3 regions of the Thermosinus thermophiluss DSM 23256 genome follow, and region 3 is predicted to be linked to each of the others. Evidence: riboswitches for the same ligand, from Rfam matches in the RefSeq annotation. Region 3 holds a riboswitch; each other region holds the start of a gene.
The links. Region 3 has a riboswitch for glycine ahead of gcvT (glycine cleavage system aminomethyltransferase GcvT). Riboswitches for the same ligand answer to the same signal wherever they lie in the genome.
Positions count from the first base shown of each region.

Region 1: it holds a riboswitch for glycine, as region 3 does, so the genes downstream of both, BLQ99_RS13375 (alanine/glycine:cation symporter family protein) here and gcvT (glycine cleavage system aminomethyltransferase GcvT) in region 3, are expected to answer to the same signal.
Region 2: it holds a riboswitch for glycine, as region 3 does, so the genes downstream of both, BLQ99_RS08110 (ABC transporter substrate-binding protein) here and gcvT (glycine cleavage system aminomethyltransferase GcvT) in region 3, are expected to answer to the same signal.

Region 1 covers NZ_FNBU01000029.1:21,452-32,279, reverse strand. The annotation lists gene BLQ99_RS13400 (7-carboxy-7-deazaguanine synthase QueE) at 1-440, opposite strand, end outside; gene queD (6-carboxytetrahydropterin synthase QueD) at 437-829, opposite strand; gene queC (7-cyano-7-deazaguanine synthase QueC) at 829-1,500, opposite strand; gene BLQ99_RS13385 (amidase family protein) at 1,686-3,125, opposite strand; gene BLQ99_RS13380 (colicin immunity domain-containing protein) at 3,524-3,793, shown strand; glycine riboswitch at 4,007-4,109, shown strand; gene BLQ99_RS13375 (alanine/glycine:cation symporter family protein) at 4,224-5,612, shown strand; gene BLQ99_RS13370 (DUF438 domain-containing protein) at 5,816-7,039, shown strand; gene BLQ99_RS13365 (NifB/NifX family molybdenum-iron cluster-binding protein) at 7,224-7,601, opposite strand; gene BLQ99_RS13360 (NifB/NifX family molybdenum-iron cluster-binding protein) at 7,626-7,997, opposite strand; gene BLQ99_RS13355 (ATP-binding protein) at 8,011-8,934, opposite strand; gene BLQ99_RS13350 (nucleotide-binding protein) at 8,913-9,779, opposite strand; gene BLQ99_RS13345 (DUF5320 family protein) at 9,808-10,128, opposite strand; gene BLQ99_RS13340 (DUF134 domain-containing protein) at 10,188-10,616, opposite strand.
Region 2 covers NZ_FNBU01000011.1:49,261-60,088, forward strand. The annotation lists gene ptsP (phosphoenolpyruvate--protein phosphotransferase) at 1-1,681, opposite strand, end outside; gene BLQ99_RS08085 (HPr family phosphocarrier protein) at 1,698-1,961, opposite strand; gene dhaM (dihydroxyacetone kinase phosphoryl donor subunit DhaM) at 2,032-2,424, opposite strand; gene dhaL (dihydroxyacetone kinase subunit DhaL) at 2,428-3,069, opposite strand; gene dhaK (dihydroxyacetone kinase subunit DhaK) at 3,085-4,080, opposite strand; gene BLQ99_RS08105 (sigma 54-interacting transcriptional regulator) at 4,258-6,318, opposite strand; gene BLQ99_RS08110 (ABC transporter substrate-binding protein) at 6,898-8,067, opposite strand; glycine riboswitch at 8,271-8,372, opposite strand; gene BLQ99_RS08115 (ferritin-like domain-containing protein) at 8,754-9,251, shown strand; gene BLQ99_RS08120 (flavin reductase) at 9,265-10,041, shown strand; gene BLQ99_RS08125 (haloacid dehalogenase-like hydrolase) at 10,547-10,828, shown strand, end outside.
Region 3 covers NZ_FNBU01000008.1:20,455-31,282, reverse strand. The annotation lists gene BLQ99_RS06325 (putative manganese-dependent inorganic diphosphatase) at 1-462, opposite strand, end outside; gene BLQ99_RS06320 (lipoate--protein ligase family protein) at 606-1,451, opposite strand; gene gcvPB (aminomethyl-transferring glycine dehydrogenase subunit GcvPB) at 1,427-2,896, opposite strand; gene gcvPA (aminomethyl-transferring glycine dehydrogenase subunit GcvPA) at 2,893-4,242, opposite strand; gene gcvH (glycine cleavage system protein GcvH) at 4,243-4,629, opposite strand; gene gcvT (glycine cleavage system aminomethyltransferase GcvT) at 4,633-5,730, opposite strand; glycine riboswitch at 5,891-5,977, opposite strand; gene BLQ99_RS06295 (putative DNA modification/repair radical SAM protein) at 6,138-7,355, shown strand; gene BLQ99_RS06290 (DUF4130 domain-containing protein) at 7,318-8,085, shown strand; gene BLQ99_RS06285 (tRNA 2-thiocytidine biosynthesis TtcA family protein) at 8,155-8,955, shown strand; gene BLQ99_RS06280 (LysR family transcriptional regulator) at 8,979-9,878, opposite strand; gene BLQ99_RS06275 (TSUP family transporter) at 9,931-10,695, opposite strand; gene BLQ99_RS06270 (peptide chain release factor 3) at 10,768-10,828, opposite strand, start outside.

The DNA.
Region 1 (10,828 bases), on a different contig from region 3:
GCAACGCAGTCGAGGGTAAACTCGTCATCGACGACATACTTGAGCTCGTCCGCCTGACAGGCCAGCAGATAGCCGCTGCCCGGCTTGGGCGAAGCGGTAATCCAGTCAATGCCCCATTCCTCGGGAATGGGGTTGGTGCCGTTTGTTTCCACGGCAACATATTTGCCGCGTTCATGTAGTGCGGCGACAAGCGGTTTAAGGTCATGGAGCGTCGGCTCGCCGCCGGTAATTACCACCAGCTTTTGCTTTATTTTGGCGACAATGTGGGAGGGCGCGAGGTATGTTGCGTTTTTGAGATCAAAAGCGTTCGCGGTATCGCACCATTTGCACCGCAGGTTGCAGCCGGCCAGCCGGATGAAGGCTGCCGGCATTCCCATATGCGTGCCTTCCCCCTGAATGCTTTCAAATATTTCAATGACCGGGTAAACTACCGCGCTCATACCGAAACCTCCGCATATGAGGTAGGGGTCTCCCACAAAACAACCCGGACGACCTTAACGTCGTCGCTTGCAAGGGCGGTGTTCAGATAATCAAAGATGTACAGGGCCATATTTTCCGACGTAGGGCGGAACGGGAAACATTCGTTCAATATTTTATGATCAAGCTTTTCGATAATCTGTTCTTTAATTATTGCGTTCAGCCGGCCAAAATCGATGACCATGCCGTCTTCCGGCCCGCCTGAGGCGACGCCGCCGGCTTTTCTTTCCACCGTTACCTCCAACCGGTAGGTGTGGCCGTGCATATTGGCGCATTTGCCCTGATGGCCGGGCAGGAAATGGGCGGCGTCAAACGTAAAGATTTTGGTGGTACGCACGGTAGGCTGGCGCATTATTTCGTCCTTCCTTTCTGCTCTAAGTATGCTGCCAGCCCGGCGGCGCGCAACCGGCACGCCGGACATTGGCCGCAGCCGTCGCCGATAACGCCGTGATAACATGTAAGCGTGTTGGTGCGGATATAATCCAGTACCCCGAGTTCGTCGGCCAGCTGCCAGGTTTCCGCTTTATTAAGCCACATTAAGGGTGTATGGATGACAAACTGGTAGTCCATTGCCAGCTGGATAGTAACATTAAGCGATTTGATAAATGCGTCCCGGCAGTCAGGATAGCCGCTGAAATCGGTTTCACAGACCCCGGTAACGATATGCCGGATGTTTTTTTGGCGGGCGAGCACGGCGGCAAACGATAAAAACAAGAGATTGCGTCCCGGCACGAAAGTTGTCGGCAGACTGCCGTTTTCCCCGACCCGGACCTCAATATCCTTGCGCGTCAACGCGCTGGGCGCAAGCTGGTTTAATAAAGACAGGTCGAGAATGGTATGTGAAATACCTTGTTCGGCGGCGATTTTTTGCGCGCATTCAATTTCTGCCCGGTGCCGCTGCCCGTAATCAAACGTGACCGCTTCAACCCCCTTGAAATGTTTCATGGCCCAAAACAGACAGGTAGTGCTGTCCTGTCCCCCGCTGAAAACAACAAGGGCGATTTCCTTATTTAATCCGAACATGCAGAATACCTCCGCGGATTTTTACATTAAATTATAAGTTTTACCGGTTAGTATGCCAAGAGCGGCGCCAACATTTTCGTAGTGCCCTTGAGGACATCATGGAGATATTATATAGTAGCAGTTTGACCAGGCAAGAACTTGGTTACAAGCAGAGTAAGAAAAAACCGCCAAATAGGCGGTACAACCTACGGTTCCCCAGGCAGCGGCGGGGTGGTTAGCGGCGGTTTGCGGTGTCTGGCGCCTTGTTCGTAGCCGTAGGCGATTTCGATAAGTATTCCTTCGCTCCAAGGACGGCCGAGAAATTCGATGCCGATCGGGACGCCGATTTTGGCGGTTTCAGTCGGCGGGGAGAAGCCGCCGGGGACGACGATGGAAGGAAAGCCGGTGACCGCGCCGAGGCTGCCGTTGCGGTCGACCTGCACATGGCCGCCGGTGGGAACGACCAGCCGCTTTTGGTGGGGGAACATTATGGCATCCAAATTATTATCGGCCATGATTTTCATTACCCGCTGCTGTAGGGCAGCGCGTTTAAGCAGGCGAATGCGGTATTGGTCGTCATGTTCCAGCGCTTGGGCCTGTTTAAGGTTGGCGTCGATGCCGGGGTGATACTTGCCGGATTTAATGATCTCTTCAAGCGATTTTACGGGCGTATTGGCGTTCGGAGCGGAAAGGTAAGCGTTGAGGTGAGGTTTGAGGTCATAGAGATGCACACTGATTTCGGCGGCGATTTTCCCCGCATCAAGGTCAGGAGTGTCAAGGTCTACGACGGTCGCACCAAATGATTTTAGCTCTTCAACCGCCCGGTTGGCAACTTTGTTTACTTCCGCATGAACCGGGTCTTTGCCGAAAAAGCTGCGCAGGATGCCAATGCGCTTGCCTTGCAGGCCGCTTGCGTGCAAATGGACAGTATAGTCTTTTTCGGCATTGCCAATGCTCCAGGCGGTAGCTTCGTCCGCCGGGTCATAACCGACCAATACATTGAGCATTTTCGTTGCGTCGGCAACGGTGCGCGCCATCGGGCCAACGACGTCCTGGGTAAAAGAATAGGGGACTACGCCGGCGCGGCTTATTAGCCCGAGGGTGGGGCGGATGCCGACGATGTTGTTGGCGGACGCGGGGGAACGGATGGAGTTTACCGTGTCAGTACCGAGGCCGAGCAGGCCGAAGTTAGCGGCAAGCGCCGCCCCCGTTCCGCCGCTCGAACCGCCGGGGGTGCGGTTCAAGTCATAAGGGTTCAACGTTTGGCCGAGAATAGAGCTGATGGTTTCGCCCCATATGGCAAATTCATGGAGGTTTACTTTCGCGAGAATAATTGCGCCGGCGTTACGCAGCTTTTTGGTAATGGACGCATCCTCAGGCGGCACGTAGCCCTCAAGGCTTAACGACCCGGCCGAGGTCGGCATGTCTTTAGTGTTGACATTATCTTTGAGCAGGACCGGGATGCCGTGCAGGGGGCCGGCAAGTTTGCCGGCAGTTGCCAGTTTTGCGTCCAGTGCGGCTGCTTCTTCTAACGCTTTGGGGTTAATGTAAATGACGGAGTTTAACTTCGGACCCTGCTTGTCGTAAGCGTCAATCCGCCGCAAATACCATTGGATCAGTTCTACTGCGGTTAAGTTACCCGACAAGTACGCTTGATGTACGTCGCTTATTGTCGCTTCTTCGAGATGGAAGGGTTTAAAAAACGTAAATATTCCTCCCCTTATAACCGAACAATATTTAATGAAGTTATTTTTGATTTCTACGCCGATTTGCCTGGTTCCTTTTTCTGTAAAAACAATTAATGCGGCGTGAAATATTGCCGTAGCCGCAAAATCCCGGTACCTGTCGTTTAGCCAATATTTACGTCCAGTAAAAGATGTTTGGGCTCATTGCGCCAAAGGACGATAGGAAAAGGCGGCTTCTTTGTTGAAATGTCGATAAGAGTAGCCTTGCTTGTACAGTTAAGCATTATAAGGCGTCTTTGGGAAATAATTAAAGGGAAAAAGCTTGGTCCCAGACAAAAACCCTGAAGGAGATGTTGCCAATGACCACTGAAGCACAACGATTAAAAGCGCTTTGCCTGTCCTTCCTGGCACGCGAAATGGATGCCGCCGATTATGTCGAAGCATTCGACGAGGCCTACGATGAAGTGGAGGATAAGCTTACCGACGAAGAGTATGAGATTTTTGACCAAGTTAGCATGGAAAACGAGATGTTTGCCCTTGATGACGCGGAAGACGAAGCCGATTTCGGGATTGATGAGGATGAACTGCGGGCGCGGGTAAAGCAGCACCTTGCCAGCCTGCCGGAATAGCTGTCTGGGGCTTACACGCCATGGGTAGAGATGTAAAACTGAATTTTGGGAAAACAGGGGTTGCTATTGATTTTTGGACAATTGTCCACTAGAATAATACTTGTTATCTGAATAACTAAATACTGCCGGATGATGCTAAACGGAAGAGCGGCCGTAAGGCCCGCCGAAGGAGTAAAACTCTCAGGCGCTTTTTTAAAAGCGGGAACCGTTAGCGGACGGGACTCTGGAGAGACCCTGCAAAAGGGCGCCGAAGGGGCAATGCGAACAGCTGCGGCTGTCCGCTAAATCTCTCAGGCAAAAGGACAGAGACGCACGGCAGGCCAAACTGACCGGTCGTTTGGCATTTGCATTTTCATCGCGTCTTGTCACCAGAGTCAAATCGCAGGATTTGGCTCTTTTTATTTTTCTACGATAAAAGGAGATGGTGACAATGGATTGGCTAAAATTACTGGATGAAATTGATAGTTTTGTGTGGGGGCCGCCGCTGCTTATCTTGCTTGTCGGCACCGGCATACTGCTGACCATTCGGTTGCGGCTTTTGCAGGTTGTGCGGCTGCCTTTGGCGCTCAGGCTCATTTTTTCCGCCAAAAACGACGGCGACGGTGATGTCAACAGCTTCGGCGCCTTGTGTACCGCTTTGGCGGCTACGGTCGGCACCGGGAACATTATCGGCGTGGCGACGGCCATTTATGGCGGCGGACCGGGAGCGCTCTTTTGGATGTGGGTGGCCGCCTTTTTTGGCATGGCCACCAAATATGCCGAGGGGCTGCTGGCCGTGAAGTTCCGGTCCGTCGATGCCAACGGGGAAATCGCCGGCGGTCCGATGCACTACATCGAGAAGGGGCTTGGCATGCGCTACCGTCCCCTTGCCGTGCTGTTCGCGGCCAGCGGCGTTTTGGTCGCCTTCTTTGGCATCGGCACTTTTCCCCAGGTCAATGCCATCGTTGACAGCGTACAACTGGCTTTCGGCGTGCCTGTGCCCATTACGGCCGGGATTATTACCTTGCTGGTGGCCCTTATTACCTTAGGCGGTCTGCAAAGCATCGCCAATGTTTCCACCAAAATCGTACCGTTTATGGCCGTGTTCTATGTAGCGACGTGTATAGGCGTGCTGGCCGTGTTTGCCGACCGGCTGCCGGAAGCCATGCAGCTGGTAATTACCAACGCCTTTACCGGCACGGCGGCAACCGGCGGCTTTCTCGGCGCCACGGTCATGATGGCCATTAGGAGCGGCGTGGCCCGCGGCGTGTTCTCCAACGAGTCGGGCCTGGGCAGCGCCCCGATTGCCGCCGCGGCGGCCAAGACCAAGTGGCCGGCGGAACAAGGGCTTATTTCCATGACCGGTACTTTCATCGATACCATTATTATTTGTACTATGACCGGGCTGGTCCTGATTGTCACCGGCGCCTGGAACGGCGGCCTCAAGGGCGCCGCGTTGACGCAGCAGGCATTTGCCGCCGCCTTCCCGGTGGCCGGTCCTTATGTTCTCACCGTGGGCCTGGTGCTGTTTGCCTTTACGACTATTCTCGGCTGGAACTATTATGGCGAACGTTGCTGCGAGTATCTGTTCGGCGTTAAGGGTATTAAGCCATACCGCTGGACATTCATTGCCCTGGTGGCGGCCGGCGCGTTTATTAAACTCGAGGCCATCTGGCTTATTGCCGACATTGTCAATGGGCTAATGGCGCTGCCAAACCTGGTCGCCCTGCTGGGCTTGTCCGGTGTTGTCGTCAGCGAGACCGAGCGGTATCTGGCGCACCTGCGGGCCGAGGAGGAAGAAGAGACCGAGGCAATGCCTTCGTCGGAAGCGGCCAACTAACGGCAGAATGAAGACTCTTTGCGATGGCAAGGAGTCTTTTTTATGCTGTGGCGTTTTTTACCCGGATTGCTTTTCCGGTCGCTGAGAATGCCGCGACTTAGTTCGCCGTGGATAAATTTACCGAACCGCTGCTGCCCATGAATGGTCGAAATTATGGATACACTGTAGTTGATACCGCAGGGCTAAACCAGGGAGGAGTCGTCATGAGTGAGCTGATCAACAACCGCGAATACCGCAAACAAGCCATCCGCGAGATTATTATGGATCTCCATGCCGGCCGGCCGGTGGAAGAGGTCAAGGCCCGTTTCGATAAACTGGTGCGGAACCTGGCACCGGGCGAGTTGTCCCTCATTGAGCAGTCGCTTATCAATGAAGGGCTGCCAATCGAAGAAGTGCAGCGGCTATGCGATGTTCATGCCGCTGTCTTTCGCGACGCACTAAAGCGGTCGGCCGAACCGGAAACGGCGCCGGGCCACCCGGTTCATACCTTTAAGGAAGAGAACCGGGCCCTGGAAAAGGTGATGGACACTGAAATCGCTCCGCTAGTGGACGAACTACGCCGCACTCCGGCCGAGGCCGCCGGGCCGTTAGCTCTTAAACTGGCGGAGAAGCTAAACCTCCTGGGGGATGTGGACAAACACTACAGCCGCAAGGAAAACCTGCTCTTTCCCTATCTAGAGAAATATGAAATTACCGGTCCGCCCAAAGTGATGTGGGGCGTGGACGACGAAAACCGGCAGCGCTTGAAGGCCGCCAAAGCGGTGGCCGTAAACTTCCGGCCCGACCGCAAGGATGAACTGATTGCCAAAGTGGAAGAGGCGGTTCACCATCTCAAAGAGATGATTTTCAAGGAAGAAAAAATCCTCTTTCCCATGGCGCTGGAGACGCTGGCCGAGGACGAATGGCAGCAAATCCTGGTGGATAGCGATGAAATCGGCTATTGTCTTATCGAACCGGCCCAAGGCTGGAAGCCGGTGCGGGAGAGTGTGCAGGACCGGGAGACGATCGCCGATAGCGGCAGCCGGGACCATATTCGTTTTTCGACCGGCATGCTGACGCCGCAGGAAATTGAGCGGATTTTTACCCACCTCCCGGTAGACATAACCTTTGTCGACAAAAACGATGTCGTCAAGTTTTTTTCCGCGACCCAAGAGCGCATTTTTGCCCGCACCCGCACGGTTATCGGTCGGCGGGTCGAAAACTGCCACCCGCCGGCCAGCGTCCACATTGTCGAGAAGCTGGTGGACGACTTCAAAAGCGGCCGCAAGGACCACGAGGACTTTTGGCTACACTTTGCCGGCAAGTATGTGCTGATCCGCTACTATGCCGTGCGCGACGAAAAGGGCGAATACCTGGGCACGCTGGAAGTGACCCAGGATATCCGGCCCATCCAGGCCATTACCGGCGAAAAGCGCATTGCGGATTGAAAGCCGCCGCCGGCGCCTTCTTTACCAATCCGTAAAACGACCGGACCAAGCAGTTTTTAAGCAAGATCCTGTAAAAAAACAATACCCCGGTGGGACGGCAAAGTCTCGTCGGGGTATTTTATGTGCGCGCGGCAAGCTAATAGCCTCTGGCGGGAAAACTATTGGTGGCTAATTTATTTTAATTCTAATGGCCGCAGCCATGACCATGGTGGCCGTGATCGCAGACATTATGTTTATTAGTCAGCTTACCTTCGAGATAAAGACTGACAACTTCTTCGGGCGGTGCCGACGGTGCGCCGCATAATACTTTAACGCCTCTTTGCGTGAGAATTTGTTGAGCGGTTTCACCAATGCCGCCGGCCAGCAGCAGGCTGCATCCCTGGCCGGCCAGCCAATTTGGGATGATGCCGGGAGCATGCGGCGGCGGGGTCAACGTTTCTTGGGCAATTACTTTTCCGTCACTGATCGTGAAAAAGGTAAATTGTTCGCAATGGCCAAAATGGGCGCAAAGTTTACCCCCGGCGGTCGGGACAGCAATTTTTTCTGTTTTTTCTAACGACATAATATTTTCCCCTTTCACTCTACTTTATTTTTTGATTTCCAGCGCATTGGGCGCGGCGATTTCAGGAAGCTCACCGGCGTTAAACAGCTTAATTGCCTCGCTGACAGTAGATGAGGCATTGCCGACCGAATAAATTTTGACGCCGCCGGTTGACAGCACTTTAAAGGCTTTTGGCCCAACATTGCCGGTAATCAGGACTTGTGCGCCGGTTTTTATGAGGTTTTGCGCCGCCTGAATGCCGGCGCCGTGGGCAGTCTCCAGGTTTTGGGTATTGTCGTGGTATGACCAGCTGCCTGCTATTTGATCATAAACGACAAAATAGTTCGCTCGCCCAAAGCGGCTGTCAACGGTTGCATTTTGGTCTTGGCCATGGGCAGTAACGGCGATTTTCATCATATACCCCTCACTTTCACCATTGTTTAAATTTGCTTAGCCAGCGCGACCAAAAAAACGACGTGTTGCTCCTGTCGGCTATACCCAGCATTGCTGCCAGATTGCGCCACATGGACGTTAGCGGTTCTTTTACGCTGGTATCGTCAGTGTCCATGACGGTTTTGCCTTGGTTTACCGCTGTCCGGAACGCATCGCTGTAGGGGATGCGGCCAACGACGGGGATAGCGGCATCGGCGCACCAGGCAGCGATGGCATTGGTGTTTTCTGTATGCAAGTCGCTTTTGTTGATACAAACGGCAAGCGGCAACTGAAAATGTTTAACCAGGCTGGCCAGCCGCTTGAGATCATGCCGGCTGGGCAGCGTGGGCTCCACAACGGCTAAGACCAGACTGGCGCCGGAAATGGCCGCGATCGCCGGGCAGCCGATACCAGGCGGACCGTCGGTGATGATTAACGGATATTTATGAGCGGTAGCGAGTTTTTTCGCTTCTTGGCGAACCTTACTTACCAGTTTGCCCGAGTTTTCCACCGCCAGCCCCAACTTAGCATGCACGAGCAGGCCCAGGCGGGTATCGGCGATAAACCAATGGCCAGCTTCTTTTTCCCGCATGGCAATGGCGTGCTGGGGACAGTTGAAGGCGCACACGCCGCAGCCCTCACAGTCTAGCGGCGATGAGAGCGTGCCGCTGGTGATGGCGTCAAACCGGCACAGACGGGTGCACACACCGCAGTTCGTGCAGCGTGTTTGGTCAATTTCTGGCTCAAACCCGGCGGTAAACCCATGCGCTTCCCGCTCGGCGGCGCCGGCAATAAGATGAAAGTTAGCGGCGTCAACGTCGCAGTCGGCAATGACTTTGTGCGGAGCCAGATAGGCTAGTGCCGCCGCGATGCTGGTTTTGCCGGTACCGCCCTTGCCGCTTACGATGACAAGTTCTTGCATGCGGATGCCTCCTTCGCGGCCGCAAGCCAGTCCCAAATTTGGCTGGCGATGGCGGCAAATTCCTGACTAATCCGGCCAGCCGCGTAGTGGCGGGCGAAATCCGGGCTATATGGCAGCTTGGCGATAACTGGCAGCGCGTGTTCGCGGCACAAATCCTCGATGATGTGGTCGGCGGTCGGATCGCTTTTGTTGATAATAACTCCAGCTGGCAAGTTAAGCAGACGGACAATACCAATCGCCAGTTCCAGATCATGGCGGCCAAACGGAGTGGGTTCGGTGACCAGCAAACACACGTCGCTGCCAGCTACCGCCGCTACCATCGCACAAGCGGTGCCGGGCGGACAATCGACAATGATGTCGCCGGCCTGTGCGGCTAATGCTTTTTTTACCGCTTTAATGAGCGGTGTGGCACTAGGCGCGCCTACTCGCAGGTGGCCGCTTACCAACTGGACGCCGGGGAAGACGGAAGCCATCCCGGAGTTGATGACGCCAATGGTTTTCGTACCTTCAGTCAGGGCGGATGTGGGGCAGGCAAGGAGGCAACCGCCGCAGCTGTGGCAAAGTTCGTCAAAGATTACCGCCTTGCCGCCAGCGATAGCAATAGCATTAAACAAGCAGACTTCGCTGCAGCGGCCGCAGCCAGTGCAACGGCCGACATCAAGCACCGGGGTCATTACGCTGATATTGGTGTCATTGTCCTGCCACGCGGGAGATAAGAGCAAATGGCAGTTGGGCTCTTCCACGTCGCAATCGGCGACGGTTACGCCGGGGCGGACGCTGGCAAGAAGGAGGGCAAGGGAGGTCTTGCCAGTCCCTCCCTTGCCGCTGGCAATACTGATAATCACATCAATACCTCCGCTAAACGGCAGAAGATTATTTATTTTCTTCCGCCGTTTCTTGAGTGGATTTGTTGGTCAGGCTGCGTAGGTAAGCTGCCCGCTTTTCCAGCTGGTCGGCCATCATTTGCAGTTGTTCGGCGCTCATCATGGCCGACGCTCCCTGGGTGCTGGCGGCCACGCGGCCCATGCCGCGGCAACCCCCCAAGCCCATGCCGCAGCCGCGGCCCATGCCACGGCCAAAGCCTAACCCGCGGCCTATGCCACGGCCGAAGGCGGTAATAGCCCCCAGACAGCCGCCCAAACCGCGGCCAAGCGGGCCGGTGCCAAAAGGACCGGTTCCATCGCTGCCAGGCATAGTATTCACCTCCTTTCGTTATTTTATGAAATATATTTCATAATAAAGTTAAAAAAAGATTATTGTTGACGGCTGACGTTTGGCGACAGACAGGCCGGACAAGTTGTATGGCGTCCGCAATGTCCGTGGCCGCGCGGAGCCGCCCATTGGTGGCCGCATGCCTGACAGACAAAACGGCCCGACGGACGTTGGCCGGCAATGCGGAAATTGCCGCCTTCGATGCGTAAGGCATAACCTTGCCAGAGCGCAGTCGCAATTTTTTTGTGTGCACTGCTTAAAAGCCGGTTGAAAGTGGCGGGTGATATGTCCATGCGTTCGGCAGCGGTTGCCTGGTCAAGCTGTTCGATGTCAGCCAGGCGCATGGCTTCCATTTCTTCAACCGTTATTACCATTTCTTCAGTGATATTTCTGAGCGGTACACCGGCAGGTTTGTAGTGGGTAACGGGTGGGAGTTGTTCGATGCGGCGTTCTTTGTGTGGACGACCCATGGCGCTCCTTTCGTGTTTTTGAAATATGTTTCAAAATCAATATATAGCATTTTTGGTTAAGTGTCAATATTTTTTGCGTTTTGTCTCCCTACTATGCCGGCGGGTTTTCAATGGCTAATGATAAAAATTAGTTAGCAAAATTCAGGACGAAATGCTGCCTTTGATATGGTAAGATGTTTTTATAATACTATAACGCAACGCGGAGGTATGAC
Region 2 (10,828 bases), on a different contig from region 3:
CCTCATCAGCGCTAGTCATGGCCAAAACCTCATTGGCCACTTCTTTTGCCTGAGCAACTGACAGTCGCCGAATTGCCGCCTTGATTTCCGGCGCTGACGCCGGATTTACGCTCAGCTTGTCAACGCCGAAACCGACCAACAGCGCTGCCGCGAGCGGGTCGGCCGCCATTTCGCCGCATACGCTGACCCATATGCCCTGCTTGCGGGCAGCGTCGGCTGCTGCTTTGATTAAACGCAGCACGGCAGGATGATAGCAGGAGTAAAGGCTGCTGACCCGCGGATTGCCGCGATCAGCCGCCAGTGTGTACTGAATAAGGTCATTGGTGCCAATGCTGAAAAAATCGCACTCCTGGGCCCAAACATCGGCCATAAGGGCTGATGCCGGCGTTTCCACCATTATGCCCAGCGGAACATCTTTGGCAAACGGCTGTCCCTGCTCAGCCAGCTGCCGCTTAGCCTCTGCCATGAATTGCTTCGCTTGGTGCAGCTCGTCAATGCAGGCTACCATAGGCAGCATAACTGCTACTTTGCCGTAACAGCCAGCCCGCAAGATTGCTTTCAACTGCGCAAGAAACAGTTCGGGCAGGGAAAGACTTATGCGTATGCCCCGCCAGCCCAAAAACGGATTTTGCTCCCGCTCGTGATTTATGTAAGGCAATGGTTTGTCGCCGCCGACATCAAGCGTACGAATAACGCAAAGATGCTCGCCGCATTGTTTTACTGTCTGGCTGTACTGCTTAAATTGTTCTTCCTCCGTTGGCGGCGTTGCCCGTCCGGCAAACACAAACTCGGTACGGAACAGACCAACGCCTTCGCAGCCGGCCTTCAACGCGACAGTCATATCTTGGGGGCGGGCAATATTAGCGGCAACCGTTATTTTTGCCCCGTCGACAGTCGTTGCCGGCAACATTGCTGCGGCCTGCACTTCGCGCTGTCGCCGCGCATAATCGCTAGCCAGGCGCTGATAGTGGTCGCGTTCCTGCTTGTCCGGATTGATAATTATCGCGCCGGCATTGCCATCGACAATGACTTCCAGCCCGTCAGCCAGCTCCGGAAAAACTTCTTTAGCGACGGCGACGGCAGGGATAGACCGGGACTTAGCAATAATCGCCGCATGGGAAGTGATACCGGCCTGCCCAAGAATCAGCCCGGCCAGCTGACCGTTATCAGCTTCGGCCAAAAGCGACGGTTCGATTTCGCCGCCAAACAGCACCACTGCACTATCCTCTAGCGCAACGGCAGGCGCATTGAGCAGGCGGCGGGCGACGCGCCGTCCTGCATCGCGGATATCGGCAGCGCGGGCGCGGAAATACTCGTCATCCATTGCGGCAAACTCGGCGGCGTAATGTTCATAAGTGTCGAGCACCGCCTGCGGCGCAGGCAATTGCGCCCGAATCTTGGCGATAATCTCATCTTTTACAACCGGGTCGCTTAAGATTTCCAGCTGCACGTCAAGGACAGCCGCTAGGTCGGCCTTGCCGGCGCCGCGCGCCGCATTCGCCATAGCTCTAAGCTCTGCCGCCGCCTCAGACAACGCTTGCTCCAATCGGCACTTCTCGCCTTCTGGCGGTTCGCTTTGATACTGTCGTAAATACTGTTCAAAATTGGCCGGAGCGCTTTTTAGCCGCGCCGGCGCGGATATGCCTGGTGAAACCGGCCGCCCGACAAACATTGCGCACATTTATATCACGTCCTGGTTAGTTATTAAAACCTTGTGCGACAAGTTCGTTAAGCGCTTGCAAGCATTCGTCCTCGTCCGGACCGTCCGCGGCAAGAACGAAGCTGTCGCCCTGCTTAAGGCCCAGGCCCATAACGGACAATATGCTTTTGGCATCAGCTGTTTTATCGCGCGCACTGATGGTAACTCTGCTTTTAAATTTGGCAGCCAGCTGGACAAGAGCGGCTGCCGGCCTGGCGTGAAGACCTGCCGGATTATTGATGGTAAGCTGTATTCGCTGCACTGACTTTGACCTCCTACTGCTGGTTATATTTATGCGTTAAGTTTAGGAAAAAGTTGGTTTTTGGGCGGTGCTAAAGTTTGCGCATTGCCCGCGCGCCTTCAGCCGTAGCAGCGACTTCATCAATCGTCCCGCCGATAGCTGCTTGCACAGCGGCGGCAATGGCGCCTTCCAGAATGGGAGCGTCGATAATTCTGACATTTGCCTTAAACTGTTCGTCTAAAAGTTCCAGCGCCGTCTGGCTGCTGAGCACGGCACTGCCTAAGTCGACTAAGACAGCGACACCCTCGCCGGTCTGAGCAGCTTTAACAGCATCAACAATTTTTACAGCATCAGTCCCTATTTCGCCGTTTGCCAATCCGCCAGCAGCAATTATACTAAGCGAGGGGCCGGCCATCTGCCGGGCAAGTTCGGCAATACCTTCTGCAACTTTGGCGCTATGAGATACAATCACAATGCCAACCATTCTTTACTCCCAGTCCAGTTTAGTCTGCCGGCAAAAATCAGCCAGCGCTTTCAGCATCAAGTAAGATGACGTCGCCCCCGGATCCTGATGCCCGATGCTGCGTTCGCCCAGATAGCTGGCTCGCCCTTTGGCCGCGGGGATGGTTTTAGTATATTCCACGCCGCCATAAGCAGCCGTACATGCCGCATCAAGGCAAGCAGGCAAAGACTTGCCTGCAGCAATGGCGTCGGCAAATGCCGCAAGCGCCGGTTCAAGCGCATCAAGCATGGTTTTATCGCCGCTGGTTGCCTTGCCGCGTTCTTTAATGCCGTTGACGGCGGCAGCGAACATGGCCTGCGCCGTGTGCCGATCAAGGTTTGTTTTCCCTTGGCTGGCGGCGGCAGCACGCAAAAAAGCCGTACCGTACAAAGGGCCTGATGCGCCGCCGACAGTAGAAATCAGCGTCATGCCAACCAATTTCAGCGTAGCGCCTATTTCATTAGTCGCAGCGGACAATTTGGCAATGACCTGTTCAAAACCGCGCGCCATATTGATGCCATGATCAGCATCACCAATGGCGGCATCAAGGTCGGTCAAAAACTGTTTTTGGGCAATTATTGCTTCGCCGACTGCCTGAATGGCGGCTACAACTGTTGCTTGCGTCATAACTTTGTCCTCCTTTTAAAACTGCACAAGCGCAGGCGTGTCCGCCGGGGCCAATAGTAGCGTTTTAAGTTCGCCGTCAAGCTTAAGCAGCGTTACCGAGAAGCCGGCCATTTCCAACGAAGTCATATAGTTGCCGACATATGTTTTAACAATGTTCAAGCCGTGCGCCTGCAGCACGTTAAAGACTTTGCGGCTGACAATATACAGCTCCATCAGCGGCGTGCCGCCCAAACCGTTAACCATAACCGCTACTTCATCACCGCTGGCAGGATTTAAATCGGCTAACACCTTATCCAGCAGGTGTTCGACTATTTTATCCGCCGGCTCAATGGGGGCACGGTGCGTTCCTGGTTCGCCGTGAATGCCCATGCCTATTTCCATTTCGTTTTCAGCCAGAGTAAAGCTGGGTTTGCCAGCAGCCGGCACTGTGCAGGGCGACAGTGCTATACCCATTGAGCGGGCATTGGCAATAACTTTTTCCGCTATCTGTTTAACTTCGGCTAATTGCGCGCCGCTTTCCGCTTTAGCGCCGGCAATCTTGTGCACAAACACCGTACCGGCAATGCCGCGGCGGCCTGTTGTCCAGGTGCTGTTTTCCACCGCCACGTCGTCGTTGACAATTACTTTTTCCACTTCAATGCCGTCAGCAGCCGCCATTTCCGCTGCCATTTCAAAGTTAAGGAGGTCGCCGGTATAGTTTTTGATAACCAACAGCACACCTTTGCCGCCATTTACGGCCTTGATCGCCTCATACACCTGATCTGGTGTGGGCGAGGTAAACACCGCACCGGCAACCGCGGCATCCAGCATACCGCGGCCGACATAGCCGCCATGAGAAGGTTCATGCCCGCTGCCACCGCCGCTAACCAAGGCAACCTTAGGCTGGGGCGCGTTGGCCCGCACAAGCACGCTCAAGCCTGGCAGGCGACGCACATATTGTGGGTGGGCACAGACCATGCCTTGCAGCATTTCGTCTACAACCTGATCGGGCGAGTTAATAATTTTCTTCACAATATCACGCTCCTTGCGTAAAAAGATTATTGCAATGTGCTAATATCCTTACCAAGCAAAAAGCGTGCCAAGCTGCCAAAGCGGAATAAATCAAGCACAAAAAGTACTAATATTCTGAAACAACAACTAAAATTGTTATAAAATATCAAGTATTAAAGTAAGGTCTGGTATTTTTTATCAATCATGATACTTTTTATCAATATGAAGATGCGTCAAACCGTATTTGCGCGCTTTAGCGGCTACCGTTCTGTGCGTCAGCCCAAGCGCTTTGCCGGCCGCATTGTAACTGCCGTATTTTGTTAGTGCTTTGGTGATAATTGCTTTTTCGTATTCCGCCCAGGTGAGCAGCGGCGGAACGTCTTCTGCATTGCCAGTAGCCGATATTATCGCCGTTTGCTGTTGGGAAATATATGGCGGCAGGTCGGCAAGGCCAATTAAAACATTGTCGGACAATGAGCACAGCCGTTCTATGATGTTTTCCAGCTCGCGTACATTGCCGGGCCACCGATAGCGCATAAGCGCCTCCATCGCATTGGGAGCAACGGTTTTTAGCGGTTTATCCAGCTGGGCAGCAAACTTATGCAAAAAATGCTCAACCAGCAGGGGAATGTCTTCGCGCCGCTCGCGCAGCGGCGGCAAAAAAATCGGAATTACATTAAGCCGGTAATAAAGATCTTCACGAAATTCGCCGGCAGCTACCTTTTTTTCCAGATCGCAGTTTGTGGCAGCGATAATGCGCACATCAGCCTTAATAGTGCGTTCACCGCCGACGCGCTCAAATTCTTTATGCTGCAAGACGCGAAGCAGCTTAACCTGCATAGCTTTATCCATGTCGCCAATTTCATCCAAAAAAATGGTCCCTTTGTGCGCTAGTTCGAACTTCCCCAGTTTGCGCCTGACAGCACCGGTAAACGCACCTTTTTCATAACCAAACAGCTCGCTTTCCAGCAGGGTGACCGGAATGGCAGCGCAGTTTACCCTGATAAATGGGCCACCAGCACGCTGGCTGGCATAATGAATACCTTCGGCGATCAACTCTTTGCCAGTGCCGCTTTCGCCGCGGATCAGCACCGTAGCATTGGATGAAGCAGCCTTAGCAGCTAGCGCCAGCACATCCCGCACCAGGCCGCTCTTGCCGATAAAGCGCTTAAACAAGGAACCGGCATTTTTTACGCGGCGCAGCTCGTGTTCAAGGTATTCTGCCTTTTCCGTTGCCATACTAAGTTTATGCATGATTTCCTGAATTTCCGACATGTTTTTGACAACCGATACCGTGCCGACGACTTCATTGTCGACAATAATAGGATTTACATTGGCGACGACCATGGCCCCGTTAGGCTTAACGGAAATACTGCCGACTACGGGCTGGCCGGAAGACAGTACACGGCTGCGCGCTCCCTGCGGCGACAGCTGGTTGACGTTTATTCCGACTAGTTCAGCCGCTTTTTGGCCAATAATATGAGTATAGGCCGGATTTACATAAGTTATAGTGCCCTGGTGGTCGGTTACGCAAATTCCATCCTGTACTGTTTCCAAAACAAGCTGCAGTTGCTGCTGCAGTTCTTTGACCTGTTTGAGTTCAAAACTTAGTTTTTCAATTATGGAAATGTCTTCAAAAATTGCCACGGCGCCCCTGCTTTGCCCATTGACGATGATTGGCGTACGGTTGGTAATAACCACTGAATTGCCAATTTCCTGGCGCTGCCCCAGTTCGGCGACCATGGACTGGTTGACGGCCGGCAGGCGAGAATTGGGAATAATCTCGCAAATATGCCGACCAAGCGCCGCTTCTGCCGCAATGCCGGTGATGCGTTCGGCAGCCGGATTGAATATGGTGATAATATTTTTTTCATTAATGGCAATAAGACCATTGGCCATGCTGTTAAAAATTTCGCTGGCAGTAAAGGCGTTGTCTTGCAAAACATCGTCAACTTGCTGCATTATTGCCGCATCGACCAGCATAAAATCGCTTTCCAACAGCTGCGCCAAAATACTGGCCGCCTTGTCGGCATGCTGGCCACAGGCGGCTACGCGAACTTCTTCACCCTGTCTGATTTTAAGCGCAATAACAGCCATAATGTTAGTAGCCGGTGCCTGTTTGCCAGCAGCAGAAATAAGCAATAGTTCCGTTTTGTATAACTTCTCCAGTTCATGCGCCTTTTGCACAACCATCGCGGCAACCCTGGCATGGATGCCTTTAGCGTGCCGAATGACCGCGTTTTTACAGGTCCAGTTCATTCCGCAACAGCTCCTTTTTTCGTTTTCACGGAATTTGCAGACAACTCGCCCAGAAACTTCCTGCACTGCCGGCCAAATTGCCAGCATCAGCGTTGGCCGCTTATCAATACATCTTCCCTCGCTTCACTTATTGCTGGTCGCTATTTTTTGCTTGGTTTAAGGTCTGATGCGCGTTACCCCTGGCAGATGCCTCCATTATGACGGCATGATCACTTTTATGTTTTATTTATCTTGAATTTCTACATGAAAGGCGTTTTTCTTTTTTACTGCGAGATTTCATTTCATGATTGATTCTGCAAAAGATTGCATCATTGGTCGCGCCAATATTATTACCGCGTGACGGTTATGGCGCATAGTTAGGCCGGCGCAATGGCTTGTACCAATGGTCTTAGATCAGTGCCGCTGTCACGCGCCAGGCGCGGCAATTCATCAGCGACGCCCTAAAAAGCATAACAGGGTGTGCATCATTAGCACACCCTGTTTGCTGTGGGGAATATTGCCGCTGACGAAAATTAGCCATTGCCTAAGTTCAAAACGAACAAAATTGGCCCCAGCGTTCAGGCCTCAATTTCCCCTTGTCTAAGGATTGATTTTCGCTTTAAAGACTTGTTTGCCGTCTTTCATTTCAATTATCACGGCGCTTTTAACCGCGTCATGTGTAGCATTTAAAGTGGTTGCCCCCGTTATCGCCGGGAAATCTTTGGTCGCCGCCAAGGCTTGGCGAATTTTGTCCGGCTCGGCGCTATTTGCGCGTTTAATCGCATCAATCAACAAATTGGCCGCGTCATAAGCCAGTACAGCCATCGCATCCGGCATTTGTCCATACTCTTTCTGGTAGGCTTCGACAAATGCTTTTGATGCCGGACTGGTATCCTCAACCGAGTAATGATTGGTAAAGTAGGTATTATTAAGCGCCGCGGCACCGGCAATTTCAACCAATTTCGGCGAATCCCAACCATCCCCGCCGACAATCGGCACCGTAATGCCGAGTTCGCGCGCCTGCTTGACAATTTTGCCGACTTCTTCATAATAGCCCGGCACATAAAGAATTTCAGGATTGAGCGCTTTAACCTTTGTCAAGATTGTCTTAAAATCTTGGTCTTTTTGCAAATACGCTTCTTCCGCCACAACGCTGCCGCCGCCTTTAGTAAAGGCATCTTTGAAAAAGGCGGACAGCCCCTTGCTGTAGTCGCTGCTATTATCAACCAATATTGCCGCCTTTTTGAGTTTTAAATTATTTAGTACGAAGTTTGCACCAACTGTCCCTTGAAATGGGTCGATAAAGCAAACGCGGAAAGTATAGTCCTTCACTTTACCGGTCTTTTCATCCACGGTTACTTTAGGGTTGGTAGCGCCTACCGCTAAAAACGGCAACTTGTTCGCCTCTGCTACATTTGAAGCGGCGATCGCATTTGAACTGGCAAACACGCCGGTTACGGCCACAACTTTATCCTGGGTTGCAAGTTTGGTCATAGCATTTGCCGCTTCCGCCGGTTCACTTTTATTATCTGCGATAACGGCCTGAATTTGTTTGCCTAGTACTCCGCCTTTGGCATTTGCCTCCTTAATGGCCAGCTTGGCGCCATTTGCCGCCGAAGTGCCAAAAGTCGCATTGCCGCCGGTCATTTCATTAAGCAGACCAATCTTAATGTCCTTAGCAGCCGGATTGCCACCGCAACCTGCCAGAGTAACTGTCAGCCAAACCACCGCCAGCAATACCGCTACTCGGGTAAACCCTGCTTTTTTCATCAGACACTTCTCCTTTCCTTTACGCATGTGAATTTAAATTTTTTAATGTGCCTTGAAACCTATGAAGCTGTACCCAAGCCAGCAGCCCAAGTAAAGCACCCGGCGCCATTTTACCGATAAAACAAAAGAGCCAAATCATTAGATTTGACTCTCAAGCATGACCAAAGATAGCAATACTGCGAAATAAAATTGCATGCAGTAAAACTAACCACTCTGTCCTTTTGCCTGAGAGTTTCATCGGTCTATTTGCATCCCGACTTGCACCTTCGGCGCCCTATTGAAAGGGACTCTCCAGAGGTCCATCCATTTACGGTCAAGTAAGCAAACATTACCCCTAATACTCTTCCGTAAACTTCATATGGACAAATGTATTAAATTTTTGGCACATCATGTTAAAATTATAATAACGGCAGCGCTGATTGTCAAGCCTTTATTGTAAATTGTTTTCTGCCAACACTTGCAACATCCGCACTTGGCGCCTGATAATTGCATTAATCACCCTCGCCGTCTTTTAAGCGCTAGTACTTTGAGCTAAGTTACGCGCCAGACAGCTTCGCATAAGGCTTTAAAAAAATGCGCAGTAGCAGGAGTTTAGCGGGTAGATTACGAATAATTCAACAACTCGCAATTATCATACAGCCACCGCGTCAGGCTTTTACTGAAATTAATAAGGGGGGGCATATTCGATGAACCAAAATCTGTTCAGCGACCTCGAGGGCCTGCGGATTGCCATGGAAATTGAAGATCGCGGCCGGGAATTTTATCGCCAGGCTTATGAGTGGGCGGTAAAGCCAGAGCACAAAGAATTATTTATGTTTCTGATGACCGAAGAAAAGCATCATTACGCGACATTTGCCAAGTTGTTTGAAACGATTCAAGCCCGCAAAGAAGCGCAAAGCGGCGACTATTTGTTTGACGCCGACACTTCCCGTTACCTTACCGTTTTGGCGGAAGGACATGTTTTCCCGCCGACGGAAAAAATGCACGAAAAAATCGCGCAGCTGACGACGATCGAAGCGATTTTAGCCACTGCCCTCCAGGCGGAAAAAGACTCCGTGCTGTTTTATGACGAGCTGGCAGCAAATGCCAAGTTTGACGAAGCGAAAAATGTTTTTACAACACTGAAGGCAGAAGAAAAGAAGCACATCCTGAAGCTGCGCGAAATGATTGATGCCTGGGCCTAACAAGGTGAATATGATGAAAAAATGGGTATGCAATGTGTGCGGCTATATCCACGAAGGCGAGCAGCCTCCTGACAGCTGTCCGGTTTGCGGTGTAGGACCGGAACAATTTCGTTTGCTGGCAGATACCCCGGAGAAACCCGCCCCGGCTAAGACCGCCAAACGCTGGAAGTGCATCGTATGTGATTATATCCATGTCGGCGACGCCCCGCCGGACGTATGCCCGCTGTGCGGCGTAGGCAAAGAAAAATTTGTATTGCTGAGCGACGAAATAGCAGGCCTGACCCGGGAAAGTCTGGCCAATTCTAATGACGCCACTATCCGCAGCGCGTTAGAGACCATCAGTTACGGACTGTATATTGTTTCTTCCGTTAAGGATAATAAAATAAACGGACAGTGCGCCAACACGGTAGCGCAGCTGACCATAGATCCATGCCGCATCGCCGTTTGCTTAAACAAGCGCAACCTCACCCACGAATATGTTATGGCCTCAGGCGTACTGGCCATATCGGTTTTACGGGAAGACCAAATCGATATGATCCGGCATTTTGGCTATCAATCGGGAAGAACTACCGACAAATTCGCCAGCATTCCCTATTTGCTCGGCCGCTTGGGCTGCCCGATCCTGCAAGACTGTGCGGCCTATATTGAGGCCAAAGTTTTGCCCGACAAAACGGTGGATGTCGGCACCCATACCCTGTTCGTCGCCGACGTGGTCGCCGGCCAGGTCGCGAGCAAACTAGCGCCGCTCACATATCGGTTTTATCAGGAGCAGAAAAATAAAGCAAAGTAATAAACAAGCCAAGGCTGTGATTTAGTCCATAGCCTTGGCTTGTTTTCACCATCCCAATATTCTCCTTTCACCTTTTACTGCCATCCGGCAGATAGCGCTGAACCGTCTCGATCATATATGCCAGCTCGTTGGTCCCCGGCCATACCAGATACCACTGCCGGCGTCTTAGGCAAAAGCGGCATTTGGGGCGAGTCCTCGGCAGCGTGCGGCACCGTGCGGACGCTCTTTTAGCTTATTGGCAAGCGGGTGCCACATCACATAGCCGGAAAATATACCGAAAGGGTAGCGGCAAAAGCGGCCATCCCCCTAAGGAGACAACCGATAAAAAGAGGCCCGGGATACCCAAAATAAGGTATACCTGGGCCTGTTTTATCTTGCTGGATCACACCGCGTATTCAAAAACCAACTTATCCTCAAGTTTCCCCTGTGAATATTAGGCTTGCAGGCAGGTTTTTCGCTTAGCAACCGGGAATTTTTTACAGAAAAATTTCAAAGGAGAATAACCTTGACCATCCTCTTTTGGGATATTGACGGCACTTTAATGAAGACTGGCCGCGCCGGGCTGTATGCCTTTGCTCAGGCTACTTGCGACTTGTTCGGCGTCGCCGCCGACCTAAACAGCCTCGAGACGGCCGGAATGACCGACTGCTATATCGCCGGCCAAATTATCGCCCGCGTCACCGGCCGACCGGCGACCGCCGACGAAGTCCGGGCCCTTATTGCCCGCTACGAACAGCTTCTGCCCGAATATTTGGCGATTCGCCAAGGCCGGCTGATGCCGGCGGTG
Region 3 (10,828 bases):
TTGACCGCAGACCAGCCGGCCGTCCAGCGCCCTGAGCACGCTGGCATAGTCTACGCCTGCCTCGGATAAATCCTGCATTTCCAGTTCGTCAAAATAGCGTTTCGCCAAATCGCCGACCGTGACGATACCGACCAGGGCGCCGTCACTTTCTGTCACGGGGACAGATTTGACATTATGCTGCTTCATTAGTTGGCCCAGCTCGCGCACAGTGCTTTGGGGGCGGACCGTCACCACGCGGTCGGTCATGATATCTTTGACGCGGGGATAAAAGTCATTAATCAGCTCCGGCGCCTTAACGCCGAAATATTCCAGGACAAACTTCGTCTCCGCATTGATCTTGCCCGCTCTGGCCGGTACGGCATGTTCGCCGAGGGCCTGCTTCAAATGGGCATAGCCAATGGCGGAGCAGATGGAATCGGTGTCAGGAATACGATGTCCGATCACATACACAGGTTTCGCCATGGACTCCTCCTTGCTTCACTGGTAGCTCTTCCGCAGTATTATACCCAAAATAAACAAGAAGACTGCGACCGACCAAAACGGCCAAAGTTTATCGTAACGCCAAAGGGCGCACCCGGTCAAGCAGGTACGCCCTAATCTGGCCTTTATTTACTAAAGTTCCAACTGTCGGCGCCGAATTTTTCGGCTGCCAGTCGGGCCGCCAGCGCTTCTTCCTCAGCCGTCAGCCGTCCTTCGGCCAGCGTAATCCCGAGCGCCCGACCGAACTCAGCAGCCATGATGCGGGCCACGGCCGTAGCGTCCGGCACGGTTCCCAGGATATGGCGCAATGATGTTGCTTTGGCCTGCAACACTTTTGTGCATCGCTCCCGTTCGCCAGCATCAGGAAACTTTAAGAGACTAGTGAGCGCGGCCGGATCAAAATCAAAGAGCAGCGACCCATGCTGCAGCAGTACCCCTTCTTTGCGCACCTGGGCACTGCCAAGCAGTTTCTTGCGCTGAACGGTAATTTCATAGAAAGAAGGCGCGTCAAAACAGGCGCCGTTTTTCGGCAGCCGGGCCGTTTGCCCAAAGGCCGCTCCCGGCAACGACATTTCGGCCGCTACGCCCAGAGCACGCAGACCGGCGATTAAGCCCTGGCTTAGGACACGATAGGAACCGAGCAAGGTGGGCGGCAGCAGCGGGTGATCCTCGCGGACGACAACACTGTAAGTAAGTTCACGGTCATGCAGGACGGCCCGCCCGCCGGTAATGCGCCGGACAAAGTCAATTCCCCGGGCGCGGCAGGCGTCTACATCCACTTCGGCGTGCGCTTTCTGGAAATAACCAATACTGAGCGCCGGCGGCTGCCAGGTGTAGAAGCGCAGGGTCGGTGGCGCCGCCCCGGCGGCATGGCAGCAGAGAATGGCCTCATCGACGGCCATATTATGCCTGGCATCATGCGGGCCGTCAAAAATCACCCGCCAGTTCATGGCGTGAGTGGTTCCTTCCACCGTACCACCGGCTTACGGGCAGCCGTTGCTTCGTCCAGCCGTCGTACCACCGTAGTTTGCGGCGCGCCGGTTACCAGCTCGGGCTGCTCAACCGCCTCGCGGGCAATTTCTTTCATAACGGCGATGAACTCATCCAGGGTTTCCTTACTCTCGGTCTCGGTAGGTTCAATCATCAGCGCGTCATGAACGATTAACGGGAAGTAGATGGTGGGCGGATGATAGCCATAGTCCAGAATGCGTTTGGCTACATCAAGGGTTTTAACCTCCGGGGCGTGCTCCTTGAGTCCGGCAAAGACGCACTCATGCATGCAGTGCCGCTCGAAGGGCAGCTTATAGTACGGCGCCAGGGCGCGCATGACATAGTTGGCGTTAAGAACGGCATCCTCGCTGACCTGCCGAAGGCCGTCCGGTCCCATCATGCGGATATAGGTATAGGCCCGCAGCATGACACTGAAATTGCCGTAAAAACCGTGGACCTTGCCGATCGACTGGGGCCGGTCGTAATTAAGGCGGTAGCGGCAGCCATCAAACTCGATAACCGGCACCGGCAGGAAAGGAATAAGTTTTTCCTTAACGCCGACCGGCCCCGAACCCGGCCCGCCGCCGCCGTGCGGCGTAGAAAACGTCTTATGAAGATTGAAGTGAACCACATCAAACCCCATGTCGCCAGGGCGGGTAATCCCCAATATAGCGTTGGCATTAGCGCCGTCGTAATAAAGGAGGGCGCCGGCCTCATGGACGATTTTGGCAATCTCAATAATTTGCGTCTCGAAAAGCCCCAAGGTACTGGGATTAGTCAGCATAAGCGCCGCCGTATCGGGGCCAACGGCGGCCCGCAGGGCCTCAAGATTGACGCTGCCGTCGGGATTGGACTTAATTTCTACCGTCTCCAGACCGCAGACAGTAGCCGTTGCCGGATTTGTCCCGTGGGCCGAGTCAGGCACGATGACCTTGGTCCGCTTCTCCCCACGGCTTTCATGATACGCCCGGATGAGTTTGAGGCCGGTCAGTTCGCCATGGGCACCGGCCGCCGGCTGTAGGGTGCAGGCATCCATGCCGGCAATTTCGGCAAGGTAATTTTGCAGTTCATACATGACGGCCAGGGCGCCCTGCACGGCCTTGCTATCCTGCAGCGGGTGAATATTGCTGAAGCCCGGCAGTTTAGCCACTTCTTCGTTCACTTTCGGATTATATTTCATAGTGCAGGAACCGAGCGGATAAAAACCGTTGTCAACGCCATAGTTGCGCCGCGATAAGGCGGTATAATGACGAACGACGTCTACCTCGCTGATTTCCGGCAGCCGCGGCGGCGCTTCCCGCAGCGCCGCAGCCGGCACGAGCGCGGCCAGTTCCTGCTCCGGCACATCGGCCTCCGGCAGGTCGGCGCCGATCCGGCCCGGCTTACTCAGTTCAAACACCAGGGCCTTGCGGTTCGTCAGGCTCATTTTATCCCCTCCAATACCGCCACAAGGGCATCGATTTCCGCTTTCGTCCGTTTTTCCGTCACGCACAGCAGCATGCGGTTGGCTGGTCCTTCTTCCACAGTGGCCAGATCAAGGCCGCCGATGATGCCCTTTTCCTGCAATCGGGCATTGATTTCCGCGGCCGGAAGCGGCGTTTCCACCACAAACTCATGGAAAAAGGGCGCGGTATAGGCCAGCCGGTAGCCAGGAAGGGAAGCGATGCGCCCGGCGGCGTAGTGCGCTTTCTGCAGGCAGAGACGGGCCACTTTCGCCAGGCCTTGCTTGCCCAAAGCAGACAGGTAAATGGCGGCGGTAATGGCACACAGTCCCTCATTGGAGCAAATATTGGAATAAGCCTTTTCGCGGCGGATATGCTGTTCCCGCGCCTGGAGGGTCAGCACAAAACCGCGCTTGCCCTCAAGATCAGTGGTTTGGCCAACGATACGCCCCGGCATGCGGCGCATGTATTTCTCCCGCACCGCCATAAAACCAAGGTAAGGCCCGCCAAAATTCAGCCCCAGGCCCAACGGCTGCCCCTCGCCCACCGCCGCGTCCGCCCCATAGGCGCCAGGGGGCTTGAGGACCGCCAAGGAAATGGGATTGACGCAGGCAACCAGTAAACCGCCGTTGCCGTGCACCAGCTCCGCAAGACCCTCCATATCCTCTACAACCCCGTAGAAGTTCGGGTTTTGCATAAGCAGGGCCGCCACTTCCGTGTTAACGGCCGCCTTGAGCGCCGCGCGGTCCGTTTGACCGTCCACCGTTGGCACGGTGACAATTTCAAAGCCGAGGTCGCGGGCGTAAGTAGCCAGCACGCGGCGATAAAACGGATGGATGCCGGCGCTCACTACGACTTTACTGCGGCCAGTAACTCCACAAGCCATGTTCATCGCTTCGGCCAGGGCGGTGGCCCCATCGTACAGCGAAGCGTTGGCCACATCCAGGCCGGTCAGTTCGCAGATATAGCTTTGGTACTCCCACAGGGCCTGCAGGCCGCCCTGACTGATTTCCGGCTGGTACTGCGTATAGGCGGTATAAAATTCCGCGCGGCCGGCCAGGTGCGACACAACGGCGGGAATAAAATGGTCATAAGCGCCAGCCCCCAAAAAACAAGGCATTTGACCGACATGGACATTTTCGGCCGCGCGCTGCTGCATCAGCCGCAGCACTTCCAGTTCACTCAGAGCCGGCGGCAAATCAAGCGGACGGCCCAGCCGCACCGCCGGCGGGATATCCTGGAAAAGCTCATCGACGCTGCTTACGCCAATCGCCGCCAGCATGGCCTGCCGGTCGGCGTCGGTATTGGGCAAATAATGGCGCCCGGCCATCTATTTTCCCCCCTCGGTCAGCGCACGGTAGGCGTCGGCGCTGAGCAGCCCCTCCAATTCGGAGGCGTCTTCCAGTTCAATAACGGCCAGCCAGCCTTCCCCGTAGGGATCCTGGTTGACCACTTCGGGGCGGTCGTTTAACGCCTCGTTCACTTCCACCACCGTACCGCTAACCGGTGCATAAATATCCGAAACGGCTTTGACCGATTCGACTACGGACAAATTGCCGTGCGCCTTAACCTGTTTGCCGACGGCGGGCACCTCGATAAAAACGATGTCCCCCAGCTCATGCTGGGCATAGTCGGTGATGCCTACGACCGCGCGCGTCCCCTCGACGCGAACCCACTCGTGATCTTTGGTGTACTTAAGTTCCTGCGGGATATTCATAATTTATTTCCTCCTTTTATAAAATGGTTTGGCCACAACCTTGGCTTCTACCAGTTTGCCGCGGATTTCCACCGCCACTTCCGTCCCCGGCGCCGAAAACTCCGTTTCCAAAATAGCTAAGGCCAGGTTTTTATCGAGGGTGGGCGCATAAGTGCCGCTTGTCACCGTGCCGATGACCCGGTCGGCGGCATGACAGGCATAGCCGGCACGGGCAATACCCCGCCCTACCATCTCGATCCCGACAATTTTGCGCCGGACACCGGCGTTTTTCTGGGCCAGCAGCGCCTCATAGCCGATAAAGCTCTGTTTGTCAAACTTGACAAAGACGCCGAGACCGGCTTCGAGCGGTGTGATGCTTTCGGAAAGTTCGTGACCGTAAAGCGGCAAACCGGCTTCAAACCGCAGCGTATCACGGGCGCCTAATCCGGCCGGCACCAGTCCCAGCGGCTTGCCGACCTCCATCAGGCGGTTCCATAGTCTGCCAGCTTCCTCCGGCGCGCAGTAAATTTCAAAACCGTCCTCTCCCGTATACCCTGTCCGGGAAATCAGACAGTCGATCCCGTCAACGCGGACGTGCCGGCGCAGCCAATAATATTTAATGGTGCTCAAATCTTCATCGGTCAACGGCTGCAGGATGGCTTCGGCCCGCGGGCCCTGCAGCGCCAATTCGGCGGTAACATCGGAAATGTTTTTGACGGTAACGTCATAGTTCGCCGCGTGCTGCACCATCCAGGCGTAATCTTTGTCAATATTGGCGGCGTTAATCACCAACAGATATTCTTGTTCGCCAAGGCGATAGACCAAAAGATCGTCAACCACCCCGCCGTGGTCATAGCACATGGGAGTGTACATCACCTGGTTGACGGCCAGGCGGGAAGCGTCATTGGTCACCAGCCTGTTCACATAGGCGGTAGCGTCCGGCCCGCTGACCGACACTTCTCCCATGTGGGATACGTCGAAGAGTCCTGCCGCCTGCCGCACGGCCCGGTGCTCCTCGATAATGCCGGTATACTGCACCGGCATGAGCCAGCCGCCAAATTCGATGATTTTGGCGCCGCTGGCCACGTGGATGTCGTAGAGTGGCGTCTTTTTGTCGCTCATAAAATCCTCCCTTCAGACTATATTATTATTTGTTCCAAAAAGCACAAAAGAAAAAAAGGACACTAAGTAAGCGCGGCGCTTACTCTGTCCTTTTACCTGAGAGATTGCCTAAATCCGGCTCCCCTTCGGTGACCGCAGCATGCGGTTCTCTCCAGAGGTGTGTCAAACCAGGGTCCTTTTGCCTGAGAGTTTCTCGCCTGTTTGCTCCTTCGGCGCCGCCTAAGGCGGTCTCTCCCCCGGTCATCATCCAACTTTATGCTTTTGCATATAGTTTCTCTGCACGTGAGCCCTTTTCCTGCCTGAATATTGCGTTTATTATCCATATTTTTATCCTGAACAAATGTTTGTCAAACATATGTTTTTCTCTTATAATAAATACAGTAACACTTGGGTGTGCAGGTGGAGCCATGGAAATAGAGCAAAAGCTAAAACTACTGGGCGAAGGCGCCAAGTATGACGTGTGTGCCGCAACGGCCGCCCGTCCTGGCAAACATCAGCGGCCGGCCATCGGCCGGACCAGCCCGGCCGGCGTCTGTCATTCGTTCACTCCCGACGGCCGCTGTATATCTTTATTCAAAGTTCTGCTGACGAATTACTGCGAACGCGATTGCGCCTACTGTCCCAATCGCGCCGCCCGCGACGTGCCCCGCACCCGCTTTGCCGCCGACGAGCTGGCAAAGCTGTTCATGGAGTTCTACCGCCGCAATTATGTAGAGGGTCTGTTTCTGAGCTCAGGGGTTTGGCATTCCACTGCCCGCACCATGGAAGAGATTATCAAGGTTGCCGAAATCCTGCGCTATCGCTATCGCTTTGGCGGCTATATCCATTTAAAAATTATCCCTGGGGCCACGCCGGCCGAGATTGAAAAAGCCGCCGCCCTGGCTAACCGTATTTCCCTCAATATGGAGGCACCGACTGCGTCGCACCTTGCCCGGCTGAGCCGCACCAAACAGTTTGCCGGCGAGCTGCTGTCAGGCATGGCCAGCATCCGCGACGTCCTCCGGCACCGTCAGGATACCACCCATTCTACCCAGTACATCGTCGGCGCTGCCGGTGAAAGCGACCGGGACATTCTCTTGTCTGTCACCCGGCTTTACCAGGAATACGAGTTAAAACGCGCTTATTTTAGCGCGTTTCAACCTGTCGCCGCCACGCCGCTGGCCACAGTAAAGGCCACGCCGCTAATTAGGGAAAACCGTCTTTATCAGTCAGATTTTTTGTTGCGCCTGTACGGTTTTTCCATTGACGATATTGTTTTTGACGCGACTGGCAACCTGGATCTATCCCTCGACCCGAAACTTGCTTATGCGCTGCACAACCCCCAGCATTTTCCCCTGGAAATTAACAAAGCTTCTTACCGCGAACTGCTTAAAGTTCCTGGTATCGGTCCGCGGTCAGCGGCCAAGATTGTCCAAGTACGGCGCACCTACCGGTTTAGCGACCCGGCCCAGCTGAAAAATATCGGGGTAGTCACCAAACGGGCCTTAGCGTTTCTCACTGTCAACGGCAAATTTTACGGCAACCGCCGGCTGCTCCAATCGCCAAAACGTGAACATTATCAACAACTCAGCCTCTGGGGTGATGATCGTGATCTCCTGCTCGCCGACCCCCGGGTCGATACTTAAAGCGGCGATATTGGCCCAAATCCATAATGACCTGCCTTGCTTTAAGGGAGACCACGAATCGCTTGGTCTGTTTATGTATACCGACCAGCTGGATGCCGATCATACCTCCCTCCCTTGCCTAGTAAAGCAGTTACGGCAAAACTGCGGCTTAGACGCCAACTGGCTACTCGATTCACCGGGCCGCACCCTTGCCCGGCTGATTGCCGCCAATCTGCGTTACGCGTCCCCTGACCGCGCCGCCGTTATTTTCGCCGCCGCCGAACAAGCCCTCCGCTACGGCCATGCTTACTGTCTGTGCGGGGTAAGTGATGTCAGCAGGCTATTTATTAACCGGGCCCGGGCTATCGCCCGGGAAGTACATAAGATGCTGGGGTTTATTCGGTTTCAGCCCGCCCCGGACGGGGCTCTCGTGGCTCGCCCCAAGCTATTCCATGACACGGCCGACCTAATCCTACGCAAATTCGCCGACCGTTACCCCAAGCAGCGATTGGTTTTGCTCTTGGACGGCCGCGCTCTCGCTCTGGAAAACGGGCGCTTGTTTACCGTGCCGGTCGCCGATTATCTGGCGCATGTTGCCGGCGACGAGTTCACCCAGGCCTGGGAAACCTACTACCAGTCCCAATATATTGCCACCCGTAAAAATATAGCCCTGGCAAAACGGGTTATCCCCAAAAAATACTGGGACTGGCTGGCGGAAGGCCAAATCTTGGCGCGGGAGGCTTCCACCTAATTTTGCCACTGGCAAAATTTCTCACAGCTTATATAATATTTTATGTAACTTTTTCCTGTGAGGTGCCGTATGCGTCGACATTTACCACAGCAATATTTTAGCCGTCTCTGGCGAGCCGTCATTGAATTTGACCTGATTGGCGACGGCGACCGCATCCTTATCGGTTTGTCCGGCGGCAAAGACAGTGTATTTCTTACTTACGCCCTGGCGCTCATGCGCGACCATTCGCCCCGCAAATTTGAACTTGCCGCTATCACCCTTGACCCCATGTTTTCCACCGATTTTGCCACCACCGGCCTGGCGGCGTTCTGCGCCGACCTGGGCGTTCCTTTTCATACCTTCAAAATCGACATTGCCGGCGCCATCGCCCGCAATGCGGGCAAAGACCCCTGCTATAGCTGCGCCTTTTTCCGGCGCGGCGCCATCAACCGGTTTGCCAAGGAAAACGGCTTTAACAAAATTGCTTATGCCCACCACCACGATGACGCCGTCGAAACTTTTCTTATGAGCATTCTCTATTCAGGGCAGATCAAAACTTTCTTGCCTAAGACCTACCTAGACCGCACCGGACTCACCGTCATCCGGCCTCTCATTTATTTCCGGGAAAAAGAACTGCGCCGCACCATTCAATACCACGGTTTTACGCCTATCCCGAGTCCCTGCCCGTATAACGGCAAGACCAAGCGCCAGGAAATCAAAGAACTAATTCGCGGTTTAGAGCGGAAAAATAAACTAATCTACACCCATTTGGCCGCGGCGATGCGGGAAGGCTCGCTCATTGAACTATGGCCAGCGCCTCCTCCCCGCCAAGACATGCAACAAAAACACCATGCTTTTTGGCATCCATGCGAAAACCTCCCGCCTGACTAAACCGGCGGGAGGTTTTTGTTTTATTATCGGCCAAAATGCTGCGGGGCAAAAGCGAGAAACTTTTCCACGGCCAGGGTACAGAACTTTTCGGCGTTGTAAATCATGGTAAAATCCCGGCGGACAGGCCCTTCCTTCAGGATAATTGGCCGCATTTCGCCCCGCTCCACTTCGTCGCTCACGGCCAGAACGGAAACAGCGGCAATTCCGAAGCCGGCTTTTACCGCTTCCTTTATTGCCTGAGTACTGCCCAGTTCCATGACCACGTTGAGACGGTCGAGCGCATAACCTGCCTTCTCGACGAACAGCTCAAAAAAGCGACGCGTACCTGAAGTCCGCTCCCGCATCACCCAGCGCTGGCTGAGCAGCGCGCCAAGCTCACAGGGCTCGCCGGATGCCAGGGGGTGGCCGGGCGGCGCTATAACCGCCAATTCATCGCCACCGCATGGCACGGCGCAAATGTTACCGGACAATTGATACGGTCCTTCAATGAAGCCAACGTCAAGAACACCATCTATGACCATGGAGGTAATCTGCTCGGAATTGTAAATTTCCATGGTCATATCCACATTCGGATACAGCTGGCGGAACATGACCAACACTTTTGGCATAATGTACTCGCCAATCGTCAGACTGGCGCCAATCCACAGCCGGCCGCTCACATCATCGGTTAAAGTCTGGATGGCCTTCTGCGCCCGCTGGTATAACGTATCAAGTTCCACCGCGTAAGGATAGAGCGTTTCACCGGCCGCGGTGATGGCAATTCGGCGGTGCAAGCGATCAAAGAGCTTAACACCGAAATGATTTTCCAAATTTTGAATGTGCTGACTGACGGCCGACTGCGTCATGTGCAGGTCCTGCGCCGCCAGCGAAATGCTGTTTTTTTCCACAACCGTTTTAAATACCAGCAATTGTAAGTCTAACATGGCATCCTCCGGTTCCTTGCCTGTTTGATTTTGCCCGCAGAGCAGTAAATTTTTAATGAATTAAATCCCAAAGCTGCTTGCCAATTAACAGCCCCGTCACAGAGATGAACAGGGGGCGAACATACGCTACCCCCTGCCGGATAGCAAGACGTGAACCGGCGAGCGCGCCGACAATCATGCCAACCCCCATAATCAGTCCGTATTGATAGTTCACCGCTTTAAGCAGCATAAAAGTAACGATCGCCGCAATGTTGCTGGCGAAATTCAGCACCTTGGCGTTGCCGGCTGCCTCCACAAAATCAAACCCAAGCAGGAGAAACGCGAAAATTAGGAAAGAACCGGTGCCAGGCCCGAAAAAACCGTCGTAAAAGCCAAGTAATAGGGCTGCCAAAGCGCTTAACAGACCGGTCTTTTTCGTGAGACCGCGGTAAGTGGACTCTTTTCCCCAATCTTTTTTGACCAGGACGTAAATGGCTACGACAATGAGCATAACAACGACCAAGGGGCGCAAAAATTGGGGCGGCATATGGCGGACGACGTATACGCCGGCTACCGCGCCGCAGAACGAGAGGGGAAAAAGGTATTTCACCGCCCCGATATTGACTTTACCCGATTTAAGGAAAGAAATTGTACTGGTTAAGGTGCACATCACACTTGCCAACTTATTGGTACCAAGGGCAATATTGGGCGGCAAACCGGTCAGAAGGAGCGCCGGCAGGGAAATAAGGCCACCACCGCCAACAACCGAATCGATAAACGACGCCGTAAAACCGGCGCCCAGCAAAAATAGCACCATCTCCAGGCTGATATTTTCCATGTCTTGTTCTTCCTTTCCTGCCATAACTCTTATGCAATATTAGGGCAACACTCCGAACCGCGGTTCGCCCGCCTAACGGACGGACGTTGGCGCGTCAGGCGGAGCAGGCAAAAAACGCACCTTGGGATTATGC